2 linked regions of the Prochlorococcus marinus str. MIT 1013 genome follow. The protein of the gene in region 2 interacts with the protein of the main gene of each other region in a pairwise test. Links are inferred from orthologs where the notes say so. Each region holds a gene or a part of one and is shown on either strand. Other genes may lie near its edges. The genes, in order: sfsA and O5633_RS00135.

What was found.
Region 1: the proteins of O5633_RS00135 (region 2) and sfsA interact in binary tests that used the Escherichia coli proteins (3 or more experiments, as listed by UniProt). The link is inferred for Prochlorococcus marinus str. MIT 1013 from one-to-one orthologs.

What each region holds. Positions count from the first base shown.
Region 1 is NZ_CP114778.1:1,766,408-1,777,269, reverse strand. Bases 5,793-8,751 are described here. They hold sfsA (DNA/RNA nuclease SfsA), read right to left. Parts: upstream 7,675-8,751; coding sequence 6,910-7,674; downstream 5,793-6,909. Other genes in these bases: murJ (murein biosynthesis integral membrane protein MurJ), read left to right, coding at 7,749-8,751; O5633_RS10035 (ammonium transporter), read right to left, coding at 5,793-6,645. In the rest of the region: O5633_RS10065 (sensor histidine kinase), read right to left, coding at 1-268; O5633_RS10060 (DUF3155 domain-containing protein), read left to right, coding at 581-949; O5633_RS10055 (alpha/beta hydrolase), read right to left, coding at 946-1,551; purH (bifunctional phosphoribosylaminoimidazolecarboxamide formyltransferase/IMP cyclohydrolase), read left to right, coding at 1,616-3,172; O5633_RS10045 (DoxX family protein), read right to left, coding at 3,236-3,769; O5633_RS10040 (4-hydroxy-3-methylbut-2-enyl diphosphate reductase), read right to left, coding at 3,833-5,035; more of O5633_RS10035, read right to left, coding at 5,155-5,792; more of murJ, read left to right, coding at 8,752-9,356; O5633_RS10020 (cytochrome-c oxidase), read right to left, coding at 9,343-9,591; O5633_RS10015 (DUF3181 family protein), read right to left, coding at 9,632-9,928; glyA (serine hydroxymethyltransferase), read left to right, coding at 10,309-10,862. UniProt on the Escherichia coli protein: Binds to DNA non-specifically. Could be a regulatory factor involved in maltose metabolism.
Region 2 is NZ_CP114778.1:23,790-34,603, forward strand. The notes cover bases 2,696-5,606. They hold O5633_RS00135 (glutamate-5-semialdehyde dehydrogenase), read left to right. Parts: upstream 2,696-3,448; coding sequence 3,449-4,765; downstream 4,766-5,606. Other genes in these bases: O5633_RS00130 (translocation/assembly module TamB), read left to right, coding at 2,696-3,301; O5633_RS00140 (dihydroneopterin aldolase), read left to right, coding at 4,762-5,151; O5633_RS00145 (esterase/lipase family protein), read left to right, coding at 5,152-5,606. In the rest of the region: more of O5633_RS00130, read left to right, coding at 1-2,695; more of O5633_RS00145, read left to right, coding at 5,607-5,754; O5633_RS00150 (M3 family metallopeptidase), read right to left, coding at 5,751-7,862; O5633_RS00155 (NAD(P)H-quinone oxidoreductase subunit 4), read right to left, coding at 7,879-9,432; thrB (homoserine kinase), read right to left, coding at 9,490-10,437; O5633_RS00165 (glucokinase), read right to left, coding at 10,449-10,814. UniProt on the Escherichia coli protein: Catalyzes the NADPH-dependent reduction of L-glutamate 5-phosphate into L-glutamate 5-semialdehyde and phosphate. The product spontaneously undergoes cyclization to form 1-pyrroline-5-carboxylate.

The sequences.
Region 1 (10,862 bases), 1.7 Mb from region 2 along the record:
GAATAACTCCCAACAATATTGATCCTTCTTGCAATGGATACCATCTTCTATTCGAAGATGGCGTGCGAAGAGCAGTATCAGTTTCTACAGGCTGTAATACTTTCTCTGACTTAGGCCACTGACCAACGACCTCCAAGCTTGGAGATCCACTGTCTCCAGATCTCGCCACGTAAACAACAACATGCTCCAGTTCTTGATTAGCTTGAAAGCTCATCAACTGCTGTTGAACAAAATTTAAAAACCGTTCTGAATACTGCATTGAACTCATTAAGCTATCTTAGACAAGGAAAACGAAGTATTCAAAAACTTGATAAATTTGAAAAAAGTATTAAGATGTTAATAAAGAATTTAGATCTTGATAGGAGGTTATCTCAAATTTAATTAAAAAGTGAGCATTTCAATGACTTTGATGCTAGGGCAGAGATTGATGGGTAACTCTGTAGCCAACTTTTTAATTATTTAAGAAAAACTTTCCACCTCAGTTTCAACCTTATTTTTTTCTTCAAAAAACTCTAGCTTCAGCCAGAGCGAATAACAAAACCTCTAAATCTCTCCCACCCAAAAAAGGTAGTTTTTTTTCATGTCTAAGAAGCGCAAAAGAATTAGCAGGCGAAGGCTCGCAGGTCAGCGTGTAATGTCACATGTTCCTATTTTTCATTTAGGAACAGGGCAACATAAGCCTGTAACTGCTGCTAGGCGTTTTATTGCCGAAGAAGGACTGTATGCGCCGGCAATATTAAATGTACGTCGCAATGAACACACGACTGATCGCTTCTTCTGGGGAGAGAAAGGTTTGTTTAGTGCTCAATATGCTGAGGAAAATCACTTTCTTTTTCCCTCTTTAAGAGTGATTGTTGAATTTCTAGGTGAGGACAAAATTTTTGCAGGCTTAGAACTTACAGCAGACGACTGGGAAGAAATCGAAGAGTATGAATACGCTTTTGTTTAATCCAGAAATTCTTGTTTAATTTTTTCTCGGCAATGTTCAATTAGATCATTAGTTATTTCATGGCCTCCATCAAAGAAATACAACTCTGACTTAACTTCATGTTTTAACAAAATATCAAAGCTTTTCTGAGAAGCAGCTTTAGGGACTACTTGATCCATATTTCCATGACAAAGAAAAATTGGTGGCATATTTTTTGAAGGTTCCCAATCCGGATGTGGATAAGAGCTAAGTGCAAAAACCCCATCAAATCTATTTCTTTTTGCAAGCTCTAAAGCCATTGCACCTCCTTGAGAAAAGCCCAAGAGCAATGTTTTATTTAAAGGGATGCGTTTAAAGCAAAGGCTATTTAAGCTCCTTTCAAGGTCTAATACTGCATTTGGAACCTGTTCCCACTCATGAGGGTACAAGGGGTACCATTGCCTACCTAATCCGCTTGGATGAATATTAGGAGCAGAGAAAGAAACAATTTCAAAACGATTTTTTAATCCTTCAGTTAATAATTTTCCAATAGGTACAAGATCATGTGCATCAGCTCCCCAACCGTGAAGTAAAACCAATCTATTTGTTGCGGATTCAGAATTTAAGCAGATTAGTTCAGTCATCTTGAATGCAATATGGCTCTTTGATGCGTAGGTTATCGAAAAGAATCGATTTCAAAGAATAAAAATGTCACCAATAGCACTGTTAAGTGTCTCAGACAAAACTGGCTTAATTCCTCTGGCTGAAGCATTAATAAATGAATTGGGTTTCAGAATTATTTCAAGTGGAGGAACTGCAAAGTTAATTGAGAGCGCAAATCTACCTGTCACTCGAGTAGCAGATTACACAGGGTTTCCAGAAATTCTTGAAGGAAGGGTGAAAACACTTAATCCCAAAATTCATGGAGGAATATTGGCGAAAAGAGATAAACAAAATCATATGGAAGATTTGAAGGCACAAAATATCAATCCAATTAATTTGGTGGTTGTTAACTTATATCCATTTGAACAAACAATTTCAAAAGAAAATGTTTCATGGGATGAGGCAATCGAGAATATTGATATTGGCGGTCCAACAATGATTCGAGCAGCGGCAAAGAACCATGAAGACGTTCTTGTAGTCACTAATCCAAGTCAATACTCAAACTTAATTGATGCATACAAATCAAAAACAGTCACCAATGAATTACGAAAAAGCTATTCTCTAAAAGCCTTTGAGCATACAGCCATTTATGACCTAACAATAAGCAAATGGATTGCAAAGCAAATTCCCTCACAAAAAGCTTATTGGTTGCAAAGCTTGCCTTTAAAGCAAGAGCTTAGGTATGGAGAAAATCCCCACCAAAAGGCCTCATGGTATGGAGAGCCTGAGAAAGGTTGGAGTGGAGCTAATCAATTGCAAGGAAAAGAATTAAGTACAAATAATCTTCTTGATCTGGAGGCTGCATTATCTACGCTCCGTGAATTTGGATATGAAAATACTATTAAAGATGCTTCATATCAAAAAGCGGCGGTAGTTATTAAACACACAAATCCTTGTGGAGTCGCAATTGGAGATTCGCCATGTTCTGCTCTAAAAAGAGCATTAGATGGAGATCGAGTTAGTGCTTTTGGTGGAATTATTGCTATCAATTGCCCCGTGGATAAAGCTGCTGCAAAAGAACTTGAAAATATATTTATCGAATGCATAGTAGCTCCCTATTTTGATAGTAATGCAAAAGAAATACTTTCAAAAAAGAAAAACCTAAGGCTATTAGAGTTAAAAGCTGAGTCTATTCAAAAAGCAGATAACAATCATATCAGAAGCATACTTGGTGGTTTATTAATTCAAGATTTAGATGAACCGGATTTTGATCAAACTGAATGGAAAAATGTTACCAAACTAATCCCAAATGAAGAGGAAATGATTGACTTATCTTTTGCTTGGAAAATCGTAAAACATATACGATCAAATGCAATAGCTGTTGCATCTAATAAGCAGAGTCTAGGAATTGGAGCTGGTCAAATGAATAGGATAGGTTCAGCAAAACTTGCATTAGAGGCAGCTGGGAGCAAATCAAAAGGTGCTGTGTTGGCTAGTGATGGTTTTTTCCCATTCGACGATACTGTAAAGATGGCAGCTGATTATGGTATTAGTTCAATTATTCAGCCAGGTGGAAGTATTAGAGATAAAGATTCTATCAGCGCATGCAATGAATTGGGAATAAAAATGGTTCTTACTGGAAAAAGACACTTTTTACATTAAAACCAACTATGAGTAATTTTTAATTTTAAATATTATTATTTAGCCTTAAAAGTTATTCTTTACTTATGTACCTTTTGGATAATAAGTTATTTTATTTGATTTCCTAAAGAGTGAAAGTCTTCCAGGACCAGCACATAAAAAATAGAATGATATTGCAGCATAAATGGCGGATAATTCAAATATGTAATTGTGATTTTCTACAACAGCGAAAGGAAATCCTTCTAAGCCAGTATCTATAAAGTGGAAATATAACGCGAATACCATAGTTGATAGCAGACCCAAGGAGGATATTCTTGCCAATACCCCAGTCGCTAAACCAATTGGACAAACTATTTGAGTAACGGCGGCCATGTATGTCCAAATTACAGGATCACCAGGAAGAAAGCTGAAATATTTACCCACAACAAATTCAGCGAATCCTCCTGGATCATTTAATTTTTCCAAACCATGATGAACCATCAACAAACTAAAACTAACTCTAAGAACTAATATTGAAAGTTCTCCAAAAATATTCACCTCCCCATCGGGACTCTGTACAACGACTTCAACCTTTTGTGAGTCAGAATCTTGAATATTAGAGCTTGTGGGTTGAGCCATCTTCAACAAATATTGAATGTATATCCTACGAGAAATTGAGTCAAAATTGTGATTTACCCTAGATTAATCTTTTTCACTTATTTTCATAAGCTTGTGGATAACATGCTCAACCACTCTATCTGGAGTAGAGGCTCCAGATGTGATTCCCACTTTAATACTGCCAATTGGAAGAAATTCCTTCTCAGTAATTAATTCACCTTCAAGTGGCATGTGAGTAATAGTATTTGTCTCTTCTCCTATTCGCTCTGGAGTATCAATATGGAAAGAGCGAATACCCCTGCTTACCGCTATTTCTTGAAGATGGGTAGTGTTTGAAGAGTTATAACCACCAATAACAACCATAAGATCAAGGGGTTCATCAACTAGAGAAAACATTGCTCCTTGTCTTTCCTCCGTGGCATCACAAATAGTATTGAAAGCTAAAAAGTGTTCATTTAAATCAGCTGGACCGTATTTTTTTAGCATCGTTTTTTCGAATAATTTACCTATCTCTTCTGTTTCACTTTTGAGCATTGTTGTCTGGTTAGCGACCCCAATTCTTTGCAAATCCTTATCAGGATCAAACCCAGCAGAAGATGCTTTAGCAAAACGCTTTAAGAATTCCTCTCTATTTCCATTACCAAGAATATATTCAGCTACATAATTGGCTTCTTCTAAGTCAAATACAACTAGATAAGTTCCTGCGAAAGAGCTAGTCGCAAGTGTTTCTTCATGTTTGTATTTACCATGAATAATGGAAGTAAATGTATGTTTTTTATGCTTTTCAACTGTATGCCAAACTTTTGAAACCCATGGACAAGTGGTGTCAATAATATGACAGCCTCTATCATGAAGCATTTTCATATCTTGAACAGTTGCACCAAAAGCAGGAAGAATTACAACATCCCCATCTTTTACGCCTGAAAAATCCTTGACTCCTTTCTCCTCAGTAATAAAAAGTACATCCATTTTCCTAAGCTGGTCATTTACTGAAGGATTATGAATAATTTCATTAGTAATCCATATCTTTTCATTCGGATAATGCTTTCTAGTCTCATAAGCCATTGCTACAGCTCTTTCTACTCCCCAACAAAAACCAAAAGCCTCTGCAATTTTGACTTTAAGTCGTCCATGAACCAATTCATTGCCGTTATCTCTAATTGATCCGATTAATCCACTTTGATAAGCCTCTGCTAGAGCCTGGGCTCGCTTGTTTGCAGAGCCAAATCCTCTCCTGTTATATCTATCTGATTTATGAAGAGTTTGCTTGAATGCTTGAGTATCCATTTCAATTAAAAGGTTATAAACAAATTGATAGGATTCCCATCACTATTAAACCACACTAAAAAAGCCCGGAATATATCCGGGCTTTTTTAAACTTAATGTAAGAGAACTAAATAAGGTAACTAGCTAGAAGCAAAGTCAGGATATGCCTCCATTCCATGCTCGCCAATGTCAAGACCCTGAGTCTCTTCTGCTTCGCTAACTCTGATGCCACCGAAGAAGCCACCAATAATTTGCCAAGCAATCCAGCATGTAACTACAGTCCAGATACCATAAGCAGCTGCACCTAATGCTTGAATGAAGAATTGGTTAATTCCTCCTCCATTAAGAAGACCAATTCCTGCAGCACCTGGGTCCATGCCATCAACGCCCCAAAGGCCTATGACAACAGTTCCCCAAACACCACAAACACCGTGAACTGAGAAAGCACCAACTGGATCATCAATACCTGCAGAATCTAAAGCAGCTACTGCAACTACAACAATTAATCCACCAACTGCTCCAGCAAGCCAAGATCCAGCAAAAGTCATATTGCCACAACCAGCAGTGATACTTACTAATCCAGCAAGTATACCGTTGATAATCATGGTTAGATCAGGTTTACCAGAAGTAATGGTAGATAGAACTGTAGCTGCGATTGCGCCACCAGCTGCTGCCAATGTTGTTGTTACGGCGACATAAGCAACATATTGATCCATTGCTAATTCGGAGCCAGGATTAAATCCATACCAACCTATCCAAAGGATTAGCGCTCCTAAAGTTGCAATAGCCATATTGTGTCCAGGCATAGCTTGAGCTTTGCCATCTACAAATTTGCCAATACGAGGTCCAAGCAGCATTGCCCCAACAAGACCTGCCCATCCTCCAACAGAATGAACGATAGATGAGCCAGCAAAGTCAATAAAGCCAAGTTCAGAAAGCCATCCACCATTCCACTGCCAACTACCAGCGATTGGGTAGATAAAAGCAGTTAAAACTATAGAGAAAACGACAAATTCACCAAATTTGACTCTCTCTGCAACTAATCCAGAAACGATAGTTGCAGCAGTACCAGCAAAAGCAGACTGAAAAAGGAAATCAACTGCTGGAACAAGACAACCTGTATCGCCAGCAGCTGCACACTCTAATGCACCTGAAGGATCAGGATCAACAAACAAGCCTTGGAAATAAAGCCATCCATCAATTACTGAACCGCCATACATTAGGGAATATCCAATTACCCAATAGGCAGTGACAGCAAGAGCAAAAACAAATAAGTTTTTGGCTAATATGTTGACCGCATTTTTTTGGCGACACATACCAGCTTCAACCATTGCGAATCCTGCGTTCATAAAAATAACGAGGATTGTGGCTATAAATAACCAAAGGTTATCTGCCAAAAATGCAGCAGCTTGAGGTCCAGTTAAATCTGAAAGTGCAACCTCAGCTCTTGCAGAGAAAGTGAAAACACCTAATCCTAAAAGTGCCAATGGGACAGACGCTAGCCATGCCCAAGATTGACTTCTTCTAAAACCTTTAATGCTTCTTAGAAGAAGCATTGGCCCGTTCAAAAGACTTGCGTCTTGAAGACGAGAAGTACTTCGCCTTGGAGGCGATTGCAAAGCAGTGGTCATAAATGATGCTTACTTCGAAAAAAAGAAATGGATAGTTAATCCAAAATTTATACACTTATGAATATGAATGCAACTGATACTGACAAGATGTAGGTGTTGATACAAAAAAAGAGTTTGGTACCGCATATATGTTCTTATTTACACATTTTTTGTGTTAATTGATTAAATTTTCAAATTAATTTAAATCCCACAATTAAAAATCAAAATAAAAAACTAGCTTAAATAGTTAAAATAGATCTACCTAAGTATTTTGTTCTAGATATTTTATTTTTGTGAAATCTTAAAGGGTTTAACACCTTCCCAAGTTATGTGGTCCGAAAAGAAACCAAATGAGCATGGAACAACCTCTACACCCATAGATATTGCCTGTCTAAATAATTTTCCATATAAAGGATCTGCTAAATCAGAAGGTGCAAAAATTTCCATATCACTTCTACTTATGCAAGGAATCAATATCGCCCTTGAATTAGTACAAATACTCATTAGCTCCCTCAAATGTTTTTGACCTCTTGTGGTTACCGTATCCGGGAATAAAGCTAATGTTTTTTCACACCAAGTTGTATTTTTAACCTCTATATAAATATCTCTACTATCTGAGTTGTTTGTTTTTGGTTTAAGTAACAAATCAATTCGACTTTTACCCTCTAAACCATATTTAACTTCAGGCTTGATATTTGCAATTGAACCCAATTGCTTCTCTAAGCCATTCGCCTCAACCAAATTTCTAATCAATTTATTAGGTAAAGATGTATTAATACCAACCCAGCATCTTTTCAGCTCATTATGACTTGGCACCTCAGCTTGCTCCCAAGACCAATCTAATTTACGTTTAGGAGAAGGAGAGAACTTAAGTCTAACTCGACCACCAGGCCTCAAAACCCCTTTCATTGGTCCTGTATTTGCACAATGAGCAGTAACAATTTCACCATCAGCCAACTCAACATCAGCCAAAAATCTCTTATATCTTTTAATTAAGATTCCCTCTACAAGAGGGGGAAACTTAATAATGGTTTTCCCAATCTCAATCACTTAATTAACATCCAATTAAAACAAGAACTAAAAATATTCTAGAAAGATGAAAGCTCTCTTTTTTCAAACCTAACATGTCGAAATCATTCAAAGAAATTGCTTTCGTCGTAAGTTTAGGAACTTTATTAAGTAAACTTGGTGGGATGGCTAGGCAATTAGTTATTGCTGGTGCTTTCGGAATTAGTGCTGCATATGATGCATATAATTATGCTTATATTATACCTGGATTTTTCTTGGTTCTTCTTGGAGGTATTAATGGACCATTACATAACTCAATGGTTACACTATTAGCAGATAAAAATAAAATTGATAGTAGGTTATTTATAAGTTCAATCAATAATATTTTATCTCTAATACTATTAATAATAAGTTTTTTTATTTTCTTTTCATCCGATTTATTGATTAATTTAGTTGGACCCAGTTTAAACAATGAGATCAAAGAAATAGCATCTTCTCAATTAAAAATAATGTCTCCCATTATATTCTTATCTGGACTAATAGGCCTAGGTTTTGGATCTCTAAATGCAAAAAAAGAATTTTTAATCCCGTCTATATCTCCATTACTTTCAAGTCTAATAATTATAATTGCAGTATCAAACTTTTGGATAAATAAAGAAACTTCAGCTGATATATATGAATTAAACTTGAGGGGAGGAATTATTCTTGCAAAGGCAACATTTATAGGAGCTCTATCTCAATATTTAATTCAAATACCTTTTCTAATTAAAAAAGGAATATTTACTATAAGTTTTTCAATCCAAACAAAATATTCAGAATTAAAAAGAGCCTGGAGAATGATTGCCCCTGCTTCACTTTCTTCAGGAATGATGCAAATCAATGTTATTACTGATTTATTCTTTGCATCAAAAATAGTTGGAGCTGCAGCTGCTCTAAGTTACGCAAACTTTTTAGTTCAAGCTCCTCTTGGAATAATATCAAATTCTATTTTAATTCCATTATTACCAGTTTTTGTAAGCTTAAGAGCTCGAGAAAATCATTTAAAATTGATCAAGAAAATCCATCAAGGATTAATTATTTCCTCTTCTTCGATGGTATTTCTAGGTTCGATATTTATTTCACTATCTGCTCCAATAGTAATATTAATCTATGGCAGAGGTTCATTCAATGAAAATGCTATAGATGTTGTAAGTCAACTATTGATTGCATATGGAATAGGTATGCCTTTTTATCTATTAAGAGATCTATTAGTAAGAGTATTTTATGGTATTGAAGATTCAAAAACACCATTTAGAATATCAAGTATAGCAATATTATTAAATTTATTTTTTGACTGGTTTCTAATTGGAGGAACAAGTCCATGGGGGGAACTATCCCCAATCAACTTAGGAGTAAATGGTTTAGTATATTCAACTACATTTGTTAATTTATTTGCTTGCATACTTTTACTCTTAAAATTAAATAATAAACTAGAGAACCTGAAACTTTCAAAAATAGTATCACAAAACCTTAGAATTATATTAATTGGTTTAATTTCTGGTATTAGCTCATTTTTTATTTTTAAAATAACATACTTGCCCTATAGTTTCTTTAATTTATTATTTAAAATAATAATATCATCTGGAATTAGTCTTGTTATATTCTATTGTCTAGCAATTATTCTTAAAGTTGATGATATTAATAATTTAAATAAGTTTTTAAAAGAGAAATTTAATCATCTTTAAGAAAAACATCTTTTTCTGATCTAACTTTAAGTGGAATTTCTAAACAGTTCATTTCATCAGTTTTCACTCCACTGACTGAAAGAATTCTTGCTTCAATGCCAAACTCTTGAAAAGCTATTTCCATCTCTTTCATTAATTCCTTTTCAACCTGTGCTTCAGCATCAGCAACTTTCCCTATAAGTCTTTCTCCTAAGCGACCAATTCGCTTCCTTACAACTTCTCTGGCATTAGTCACCTGAATGATTAGCAAGAATAAGAAAGCAATTGATCAAATCTTATCTGCAATAGGGTTCTAAAATCTCCTCGAGGTCAAAAAATTGATTTGGTGGAATTAATTTTGATAATGGCAAAATCGTTTTACCTCCGCCAAGTTTTACTTGAATCGCTTCAAGAGCTTTTCTAGCTGAAACATTTGCACCTTGATCAAAGTTAGCCTGACATTCAATAGCCAAGTCCTTTGAAAGGCCCGCATCGCCCAGATAAAGGTTCCAATTTTCAACTTGAATAAATAATCTGTCAGCTATTGACACAGCTAGCTCATTAATTTGCGATGAATCGATAGAAGTGGACATAAAAACATAGTTTTTTCTATTATTAGTAACCTTAGATAGAGATTGATTACTTTCTCAAAATGCAAAAATTAATGGAAAAATAACTTTTTAAGTTTCACAATCGTATTTCAATCAATTTTTAAGGCATAGATACACACATATTTTCCTATTCTTTGGGTGTCAATCTGATATTGTTTTTTTATGCGCCTGTAGCTCAGCGGATTAGAGCATCTGACTACGGATCAGAGGGTCGGGAGTTCGAATCTCTCCAGGCGCGTTTAAAAAATATGTAAATCCATATATAACCAGAAAATAAGAGAAAGTTTTTTCTCATTAGACTAAACATATGCCTACTATCACATCATAAATAAAAGAATAAAGTGACTATTAAATCTTCTTTGATGGAATGTGATCCAAGTATTGCGAAATTAATAAACAATGAATTATCAAGACAAGAAACACATTTAGAACTAATTGCAAGTGAGAATTTCGCCTCAAAGGCTGTAATGGAAGCACAGGGCTCAGTCCTAACAAATAAATATGCTGAAGGTCTCCCCAATAAGCGCTATTACGGAGGATGTGAGCATATTGATGGAATTGAGCAATTAGCAATAGATAGAGCAAAAAACCTTTTTGGTGCCAACTGGGCAAATGTCCAACCACACAGCGGAGCTCAAGCTAACTTTGCAGTTTTTCTAAGCCTTCTTAAGCCTGGTGACAAAATCATGGGAATGGACCTATCTCATGGAGGTCACCTCACACATGGTTCACCTGTAAATGTCAGTGGCAAATGGTTTAAGACATGTCACTACGAAGTTGATAAAACGACCGAAATATTAGATATGGATGCAATCAGAAAAAAAGCGATTGAAAATCAGCCAAAACTAATTATTTGTGGATTCTCTGCGTATCCACGAAAAATTGACTTCCAGGCTTTTAGATCAATAGCTGATGA
Region 2 (10,814 bases):
TCTTAGTATCTTTGAGGGGATTTTAGGAAATAAGACTAATATTATCACTAGAGGAAATATAAATGGAAGTCTAAATTTGGGAGTCAAGAAAGGTTTAATCAGATGTAAGGGTGATTTACTGTTTAATGATTTAACTCTAAAAGGAGGACCTCTAAGGGAGACCTTGTCTACAAATAATTCAAAAATAAAGTGTGATAATAATAAATTTATGTTAATTGATTCTAACTGGAATTATGGATATTGGGATATATCTAACTCATCTGAAATACCATTTTATAAAAAAGATAAAACTTATATAAATTCTGTAACTTCTATTAAGATTAAAGATTTCGAACATAAACCACTTTCTTTAAAATTAAAATTACCAATTTCAATAGTTGATCGGCAATTTATTCCTGGTGAATTAAATGCTAATTTTAATTTAGAATCTTTTCCTTTAGGCGCGTTAAATCCAATACTAAATGCCTCATTATCAGGAAAATTAAATACAAAAGGTGATTTTCGTGGCCCCTTATCTTCTCTGAACTCTGCTATTAACCTTTCTTTAAACAATCCACAGATTAATGGTATCCGATTAAGAGAAAAATGGAGAGGTTCTTTTACTCGAATTCCAGGTGAACAGAAATGGGGTAGTTTGAGAATGGTATCGGAAGGTGCTTCTATCCCTGGTGATCTTCAAATTAACTTTAATAAGGATGGAAGTTTTAATGATTTAAATCTAAATAGATTAGGAGGTAAAATAAGTCTAAATCCTAAATTAAATGCATTTGAATGGGATGCTAATAAATTTAGATTAGATCGAGTAGAAGTGGCTTTCCCGCCAGAGAAAAGTTTTAAACGAATCTTTGGGGAAGTTTCAGGTAATGGACAATTTTCTCTTGATCCATTATTTCTTAATGGTGATTTAAATTTAGATTATTTTAGATTGTTAGGTTTCAAAGTAAATAAGGCAAGCATTAAAGGTCAGATTAAAAATTCAGAAACCAATTTAACAGGTGAATTAATACCAACTGAAAAGGGAAAGATTAAGTTTGACATTAATAATGGGTCCGAATTTTCTTTGTTAGCTCAAGTTAAGGATGTAAGCTCTAGTTGGATTACAGCTACAGCTTTAGAGTTGCCTAAATTAGGATTGAAGTATTCAGATGCAATGGGTAAGGCTGAAGACTTAGAAAAATTTATAATTGGTTATTCAAATAGTTCTATAGATAGTCAGTTTGACGCTTTAACTAGGTCTCAGGATTCATATAGAGATGAGATATCTAGGATAAATAATCAGAGCATTATTAACCCTTATGATCTTAATGGGAATATTAATGCTGATATTAAATTAAGTGGTCCAACTCTATCTGATTTAAATGTAGAAGCAAAAGCCTTTGGTAAGGTTTGGACAGACAAAATAAAGATTCTAAGTCCCAATGATATAAAACCTTTTAAAGCAACTTTTAATGGGAATCTATCTTCAGGTATGGGAGATTTTTCTTTACTTGATTTTAATTTTTCATTATTATCTTTATTTGCACCAATACCTTCTGCAGTTGATGGGTATTTTGGTCTAAAGGGTAAATATATTTTAGGCAATTCCACCCCACAAGTTACAGCAGATTTAATTATTAAGAATACAGTAATTTATAACAGAAATATTATTTTAGATAATGGAAATATTAAATTTAAAGATAATTATCTAGAATTTGATATTGCTCTAAGGGATAAATCTTCGGCAAATCCTGTTAAGTTAGGTGGAACCTACCCATTAATTAGTTCTTACCCTATTGATCTAAAGGTCGAAAGTCATGGTGATGGGTTGGCGTTTTTGACTGGACTAACGAAAGGGAATGTTTCTTGGACCTCAGGGACAGCTGATCTAAGCTTGTTGATTAGAGGAACCCCTGCAAAACCTCTTGCGAATGGGTTTTTGGTTTTGAAAAACAGTGAGCTACTTTTTCAAGATAAAAAGATTCATAATTTGAATAGCACAATAGTTTTTGATTTCAATAGACTTGAAGTCCGTACTCTAAAAGCAAATACAGGAGCAAACGGCATCATTAACAGTCAAGGTGGAATTTCATTATTTGATTCTCAATTAAGTGAAAGCGAGCCATTGGCTATTTCTATAGAAAAAACACGAATCAAGACCGCATTTACTGACATCAGCGCTTCGTCTAACATTGTTGTTAAGGGATCTATTTTTAAACCTCAATTAGCAGGTGAAGTATTTATTTTAGAAGGTTCAATTTTTGCTAAAAGAGCTAATAATTCAGGTAAGACTTCATCTGAAAAAAGAGATTCTATGGTGAAAATAAGTCGTAGATTACCAGAACAAAAATGGAACCAGAGAGAACCCCTGGTTTTATTTATTCAAGATGAAGATGCACCTGCAAGTCGTATAATTAGTTCTGGCTTGCCTAAAGGGTTTGAGTCAATAATCTTTGATAATTTAAAGCTTGTACTGGGCCCTTCATTGCGATTGGTTTCACAACCCTTGGCAAGCTTCGAAACAAATGGATTCCTTTTCTTAAATGGTACTTTTGACGAAACACTTGATGTTAGTGGAGTTATTAAGCTTGTAAGTGGTTACGTTAATCTCTTTACGACTACCTTTAATTTAGATCAAAGTGAACCTAATGTAGCCGTATTTGTACCGTCTATGGGCTTGGTTCCATATGTTGACGTGACTTTGAAAAGCCGTGTTCCAGATAATGTTAGAGACGTCAGTAACTTTTCCTCTAATGGTATGGCATCATTTGGTATTGGAGGATCTCGTTTTGTAAATGTCGAAGTAACGGCCTCTGGGCCTGCAGATCGTATTAGTGAAAACTTTCAATTAAGAAGTACTCCAACTTTGGGAAGAAGTGAGTTGTTAGGACTTATAGGAGGTAATTCTCTTGCAAATCTAATAAGTAGTGGAGGAAATAGTGATGTGCTTGCTAGCTTTTTGAATAGATCTTTTGCTTCGTATCTTCAAGGCAATATTAATGGTTTTTTAAGTGATAGGCTTCAAATATCTTTGTATCCTGCATATATAAATGGATCAGATTCAGACGATGATGCTAGTGATAGTAGTTCTTCAAGTACTGATCAGGAAGATACGAATTTGCCAGGTCAACAGGCATGGGTGACAGAAATAGGAGTTGACCTTAACGATAAAATTAATTTTTCAGTTCAGGCTGCTCCTAACAGACAAGATATTCCACCGAAAGGAAATATTACTTTTCAAATGAATCCCAACGTAGGTCTACTAGGCTCGTTTGATAAGAATGGGAATTGGCAAAGTCAGCTTCAACTCTATTTTAGATATTAAATAAATGAATAGTTGAATAAAATGACTTAATAAAAAATTGCTTAGTTAGATAGATTTTTATCTTCTTTTATTGCTTGATTCGCCATTAAAGGAATATTTTAAAGATAGTACAAAATTATCTTTGATTAAATAGTTGATCTAAATCAAATGAGTACAAACTTTTCAGTTCCTGATCCTACGCCCCAGCTAATAAAAGTAGCAGAGAGTGCAAAAGAAGCTTCTGTTTTGCTTGGTCAATCCACTAATGAACAAAGGTGTGAGGCTTTGATCGAAATGGCAAATGCTTTGAATGATAACGCCGATGAGATATTGAAAGCAAATATTCAAGATCTTGAAAGATCAGAAAAAGAAGGGTTGAATAAATCACTTTTATCAAGACTTCAGTTAACAAAAACTAAACTCAAAGGATGCATTGACGGGGTTCTAAAAGTTTCAAATCTTGTAGATCCAATAGGTAATAGACAACTTCATAGGAAATTGGATGAAAACCTTATCCTTGAGAGAGTGACAGTTCCATTAGGAGTATTAGGAGTCATATTTGAATCGAGACCAGATGCATTGATACAAATAGCATCTCTTGCTGTTCGTTCTGGTAATGGAGCTTTATTAAAAGGAGGAAGTGAAGCAAAAGCTACAAATCAAGCAATAATGGATTCTCTTGATAAGGGTTTAAGCAAATCCAATGTGGGTTCAGGAGCTTTGTCTTTGCTCACTACACGTCAAGAAAGTTTAGGCTTACTTCATTTAGATCGGTTTGTGAATTTGATAATACCTAGAGGTAGTAATGAGTTAGTTCAATTTATTCAAGAAAATACACGTATCCCTGTCTTAGGGCATGCTGATGGAATTTGTCATTTATATGTAGATAATTCTGTAGATATTACTAAAGCTATAAACATAGCTTTAGATAGTAAGATTCAATATCCTGCTGCTTGTAATGCTATTGAGACATTATTAATTCATGAAGATGTTGCAGAGATGTTTTTGAAAAAAGGTTTGCCAATTTTTTCAAGTGCTGGAGTTACTCTTAAGGGAGATGCAAAGAGTCAATCTTTAGGGGTGAAAAATAGGGCTGATGAAGCTGACTGGTCTACAGAATATCTTGATCTAATTCTTTCGATCAAAATCGTTCGTAATGCAGACGAAGCTCTTGAACATATTCGTAAATATAGCTCTCGTCATACTGAGGCGATAGTTACTGATGACAAGAAAGTTGCTGAAAAGTTTTTAAGTTCGGTTGATAGTGCAGGTGTTTACCATAATTGCTCTACTCGTTTTGCTGATGGTTTCCGGTATGGGTTTGGAGCTGAAGTTGGGATAAGTACTCAGACTCTTCCACCAAGAGGCCCAGTAGGATTGGAAGGGTTAGTTACCTATCGCTATTATCTCAGAGGTGATGGTGATCTCGTTAAGGATTTCGCTTCTGGAGATAGGAGCTTTTCTCATATTGATTTACCATTATGAGTCAGTTTCATAATTTAAGCGCAATTCATATAAAAGATATAAATTTATGGGCCCACGTAGGTGTTTTAGAAAGTGAGCGAATACATGGTCAAAGCTTTCTTCTTGACATCAGTTTTTGGTTGGATTTGGATGAGTCATCCAAGCTTGATCAATTAGATAAATCATTAGACTATAGTGAAGCAATTAGAGCAGTTAAAAAACTTTCATTTGAAATCAAATGCTTAACGATTGAATATTTTAGTGATCAAATTTTGAATCTTCTTGAGTCTCTATATGGTCCAGTTCCAATTCATATTCTGCTGACAAAATGCTCGCCACCAATATGTGGATTCACTGGAACTGTTTTAATCGAAAAAAAAAGGAATTTCTTCTTTCCTATTAATTAATTGGATACATACAAAAGACCAATTTTTCTTGTTCATGGTTTGTGGAACAATCCTAAATTATTTGAAAAACTAATAAAAAAAACAAAAGAAAACGATTATGAATTGTACAGACCACATTTGCCACACAAATATGGGAAAACATCTCTTAGGCGTTTAGCTCGAGATCTTGATTCTAAGATTGAGGAGTTAGTGGGGACTGAAATTAAAATTGATATTGTTGGCTTTTCAATGGGTGGATTAATTAGTAGGTGTTGGTTGCAAAATCATAATGGTTTTTTAAGAACTAAACGTTTTTTTAGTATTGGTACGCCTCATTTTGGTACTTACACAGCTCAACTGATCCCTTCATTTTTGATGCCAGGTATTGCAGAGATGAAAAGAGGAAGTAGTTTATTATCTCAATTAAATAATGACTTAACTTCCTTAGAAAAGGTTGAATGTACTAGCTTTTTTACAAAATGGGACTTGATGTCATTCCCAGGCTGGCAAGCAAAACTTTCTATTGGTAATTCCTATCATTTACCTGTGTTGACACATAAAGAATTGATCACAAACTCTAGTTCTCTAGATATTTTAGCCAAAAAGATTTTTAATAATAGCTAAATAAGACCACTATGTCTTATTAGAGCTTCAGTAGAGGGAAGTCTTCCTCTAAATTGTTTGAAAACCTTATTGGGTGAACGACTACCACCAAGACTAAGAATTGAATCGCGATATTTTTTACCAATCTTTCGGACTTTATCCTGATTAGAAAGGCCTGCCTCTTCAAATGCGGCAAAGGCATCAGCACTGAGCACCTCAGCCCATTTATAAGAGTAGTATCCAGCAGCATAGCCACCAGCAAAAATATGACTGAAAGCACAGAGAAATTGATCTTCTGGAATGGGATCCATCACTGTTGTACTTTTTGCGATTTCTCTTCGTAACTCATCTGGGGAAATTTCTAAATCTTCATTCCATCGACTATGGAGTTTTAGATCAGTAAGAGCAAAATGTATTTGCCTTAAAGTCGCAAGCCCAGAATTAAATGTTCTGCTCAGCCTTAATTTATTGATTTCCGACTCTGGTAATGGCTCTTTCGTCTTCCAATGTATTGCTATTTCAGAAATCGTTTGATCCTCTAAGCACCAATTTTCCATGAATTGGCTTGCTAATTCGACAGCATCCCATTCAACATTATTAATACCGGCTGCTTGAGGGTAATTTACAGTTGTCAGCATGTGCTGTAGTCCATGACCAAATTCATGGAAGAGAGTTTCTACTTCTTCGAAACTCATCAGACTGGGTTTGTCCGAAATAGGAGGCGTTTGATTGCAGATTAAATAGGCTACTGGAAGAACAATCTCATTTTTGTTCTTTTGATTTCGACATAAGCATTCATCCATCCATGCGCCACCTCTTTTTGTAGCAGGACGACTGAAAGGATCTAGATAGAATGATGCAATTTTCTGGCCATCTAAATTTTTAACATTAAAGAAACGGACATCCTCATGCCATAAAGGTGCTGTATTATTTACTTCATCAATTTCAATTTCAAAAAGTCGTTTGCATAAATTAAATAGACCATTAAGAACTTGATCCAAAGGGAACCATGATCTGAGTTTTTCTTGGTCAAGATCGTATTTCTCTTTACGTAGAACTTCAGACCAAAAACTTATATCCCATGGAGATAGCTCGAAATCGTCGCTTTCTCCATGGCTTTTGGCACACTCACGAAGTTGTGCAAGTTCTTTTTCAGCATGAGGCATTGCCGCTAATCGTAATTCTTCGAGTAACATCTCAACTGCTTCTTCATTGTCAGCCATCTTTGTAGCCAAACTAATTTCACACCAGTTTTTATATCCCAATGATTTGGCTTGCTTATTTCTGAGATCTAAAATTTCTTCAATTATTTTTTTATTGTTAATTTTTCCATCGCTAGCTCTACTTACAAAAGCTCTATATACTTTTTCTCTAACTTGTCGATCTTTTGCATACGTCTGAAAAGGTATATAGCTAGGTAAATCCAAGCCAACTCTCCATGGGCCACTTGAGGCTGTAGGTTCATTCCCCTCTCCATTCTTGTCACCAGCTTCCTTCGCGGCAAGAGCCAATGTTTCAATAGCTCTCTCAGGAAGCCCCTCAACTTCTGAGATGTTTTTTAATAAAAGACTCCAATTTTTAGTTGCATCCAATACATTGTTGCTAAATGTAGTTGATAACTCAGCTAATCGCTCACTGCGAGAGTTAAATAGTCTTTTCTCATCAACCTCTAGACCAATTCCTTTATTTTTCATAGTTACTAGCTCTGTCTCAATTATTCTTATTTGTGTTTCATCCTTTATGTTTCCATTCTCTTTTAAATTTGAGAGCGCCTTGAAAATCACTTCGTTTTGAGCAAGCTGATTACTAAATCTAACGATCGTAGGTTGCTGATTTGAATGAACTTCACGTAGTTCGGAGGAATTGCAAACAGCATTCAGGTGACTTACAACTCCCCAACTCCATCTAAGTTTTTCACCTATTTCATAAAGCTGAGGCATTACATCTTCCCAGCTTATAAAGCTTTTGGTTGATAATTTTTCTTTGAGTTGTTCTTCGAGGTTGTTTAATTTTTTATTTAGATCTTTTATCAGTTTGGGTATATTTTCAGTGATCTCTTTAGGGGTGATTTTATCGTAATCAGGAAGACCTTCACCTTTTAATAGTGCTGTTGGCTTACTTGAAGTCATTTTTTGAAATCAATAACTAACTAATTGGTACAAGGTTATTGGTAATTAATGATTGTGCGAGAGCATTCGTTGATACCTCATACAAATCAATTGCTATTCTTGGCCAAAAACCTATTACTAATGTAGGAACTAAGAGGCTTAAACCTATTGAAAGCTCTCTAGCATCCATTTCTTTGACTATTGATAACGCTGGTATCCTAGGTCCAAAGAATACTCTTCTACACATTGAGAGAAGGTATATAGGAGTTAGAACTAGTCCAATAGCTGCTAGAAGGATTGTTATTGCTCTGAATAGAGATGTGAATCCCTCTTGGCTTGTTATGCCTAGGAAAACTGTGATTTCACTTATAAATCCACTCATTCCTGGTAAGGCAAGTGATGCTAAAGAACTGGCCAAGAAGAATGCAAAAGTGATTGGTAAAGCCTTGGCTAGACCGCCCATGTTGGGGATTGAAAGAGTGTTGGTTCTTTCATAAAAACTTCCGGTAACAAAAAACATTGCCGCAGCAATTAGTCCATGGCTGATCATTTGGAGCATCGCTCCACTGATTCCAAGGGCATTAACTGCGCCAATTCCAACAAGAACAAAACCCATATGACTAACAGAACTGCAGGCTATGCGCCTTTTTACATTGTTTTGAGCAAAAGCATTAAGAGCACCATAAATAATATTTACTATTCCAATGATGATTAGAGCTGGAGCGAGTATTAAATGAGTATCAGGTAAAATTTGTACATTAAATCTTAAGAGAGCATAACCTCCCATTTTTAATAAAATACCAGCTAATAGCATTGAAACAGGTGCATTTGCCTCCCCATGAGCATCGGGCAGCCAGGTATGAAGTGGAAAGATAGGAAGCTTCACTCCAAAACCAATTAAAAACCCTAAATAACAAAATATCCCAAAATTCCCAGTAAAAGATTTGGATGCGATTTCACTTAAATTAAAGGTAAATTGATCTCCAGAGAGAGCTAAAGCAAGCCCACTAATTAATATCAGAAGGGAAGCAAGTGCTGTGTAAAGAATGAATTTTGTGGCTGCATAAAGTTTTCTTTTGCCTCCCCAAATAGCAATTAATAAATAGACAGGAACAAGTTCGAGTTCCCAAGCTAAAAAGAATAGTAGGAAATCTTGTGATAGGAAAACTAAAGCTTGGGCTGAAGCTTGTATCAGTAATAAAGCAAAGTAAAGTCGTGTTTTTTCTTTTACTTTCCAACTGGCTGCTGCCGATAAAAAAGTTATTAGCCCGCTTAGGACTACCAGCGGTGCGGATATCCCGTCTACTCCTAATGACCATTCGAGTCCTATTGAAGGAAGCCATTGAAGCCTTTCAACCAACTGCAGACTTTCGCTACTTGGATCAAACAAATTGGCAAAAGCCAATAGAATTATGAGAAAATCGGCAAGTAAAATAACTAGAGCTATATTTCTTGGAAGGTTTGAATTTTTACTTTCTTGCGTTGGAAGGAAAGGCATTATCAATGCTCCAACTAAAGGGAGGAGCACAATAAGTGAAAGCCATGGAAATACTGTCTGAGAATCAATACTCATAGGCAGATTGGCATCCATAATTTGGGGCAACTCAGCCATAAAGCTATCAGTTTTTGTTCGTTTTCATGAGTAGAACTACCCAAAGGTGTTTGAAATGCATTCGCTGCCTCTGAGTTGAAGGCTCATTAAAGGAGCACGACTTGCTACACCAGCAGCTTCCCAGGCTTTGACCATTGCGACACTGACTTCTCGGCCTTTAGTCGCTTTGCACAATGCAAGAATGCTTGGTCCTGCTCCACTAATTGCACATCCTAAAGCTCCGGCAGCCTTTGCTGCTTCTCTTACCTCTAAGCCACCTTTTATCAATCCCCATCTGTAAGGTTCATGAAGCTTATCGTGCATGCCATCTGCAATTAGATCCTCATTCCCTGTTCTTAGTCCTTGAAGTAGAAGAGTAAGCGCACCTAAATTTATTACTGCATCATTAACGGGGATATTTTCAGGCATTACACGTCTCGCTTCGCTGGTGCTAAGTCGAATAGATGGGATTGCAACCACTGCTTTTATTGATTGATCCCAATCACAGCGGACTACGCGCCATCTATCGCTTGCAGTTTTAGCTGTCACGCAAAGACCTCCTATTAATGATGGAACAACATTGTCTGGATGACCTTCTATATCTATTGCTAGTTCCAATAATTTTTCTTTAGGCAAAGGATATCCAGCAAGTGCATTCGCTCCAACTAATCCTGCCACGATTGCTGTAGCACTGCTTCCAAGCCCTCTTGCAGGAGGCACAGCTAATTTTACTCTTGCTTCAAGAGCGACAGGCTCTACACCTGCAGTTCTCCAAACTCTCTGCGCGGCTCGATAGAAAAGGTTTTCAGGACCGCCTCTTAAATGATTGCCTTCAGTACTTTCCATTATTAATTCAAACCTTTCAGCATTACCCTCAATTCTTTTAATGGTGAATTGATTGGAAAGATCCAATGCTGCTCCAAGGCAATCAAACCCTGGTCCAATATTGGCTGTAGTAGAAGGAACTTCTACTACGACAGTTTGTCCTATTTTTGGCGGCCCCATGTTTTTATTCTTTAGCTAAGTCTCCCATTTGATTCGGCACTTAAGCGTGCTCTGCAAGCCGAACTGAATAATGTCGCTTCTGGATCTTTAAGAACAATCAATGGGATTTCCTTTAAATAAGATTGAAAGCGACCTTTATTACTAAATGCATTAAGGAAGTTAGAAGAGTTTATTCCATCGAGGTTTTTTGCTGCTGTTCCACCTGAAATCCATAACCCTGAGGAGCAAAGTTCTTGTAAGGCCAGGTCTCCAGCTGCAGCTCCATAAGCATTTAGCCATAATCGCAAAGCTTCAGACATTAATTTGTCTCCGCTATTTGCTTTTTCCCAAACAAGTGCGGGTAAATCTTTGAAAGCTGATTTGTCACTATCCATTTT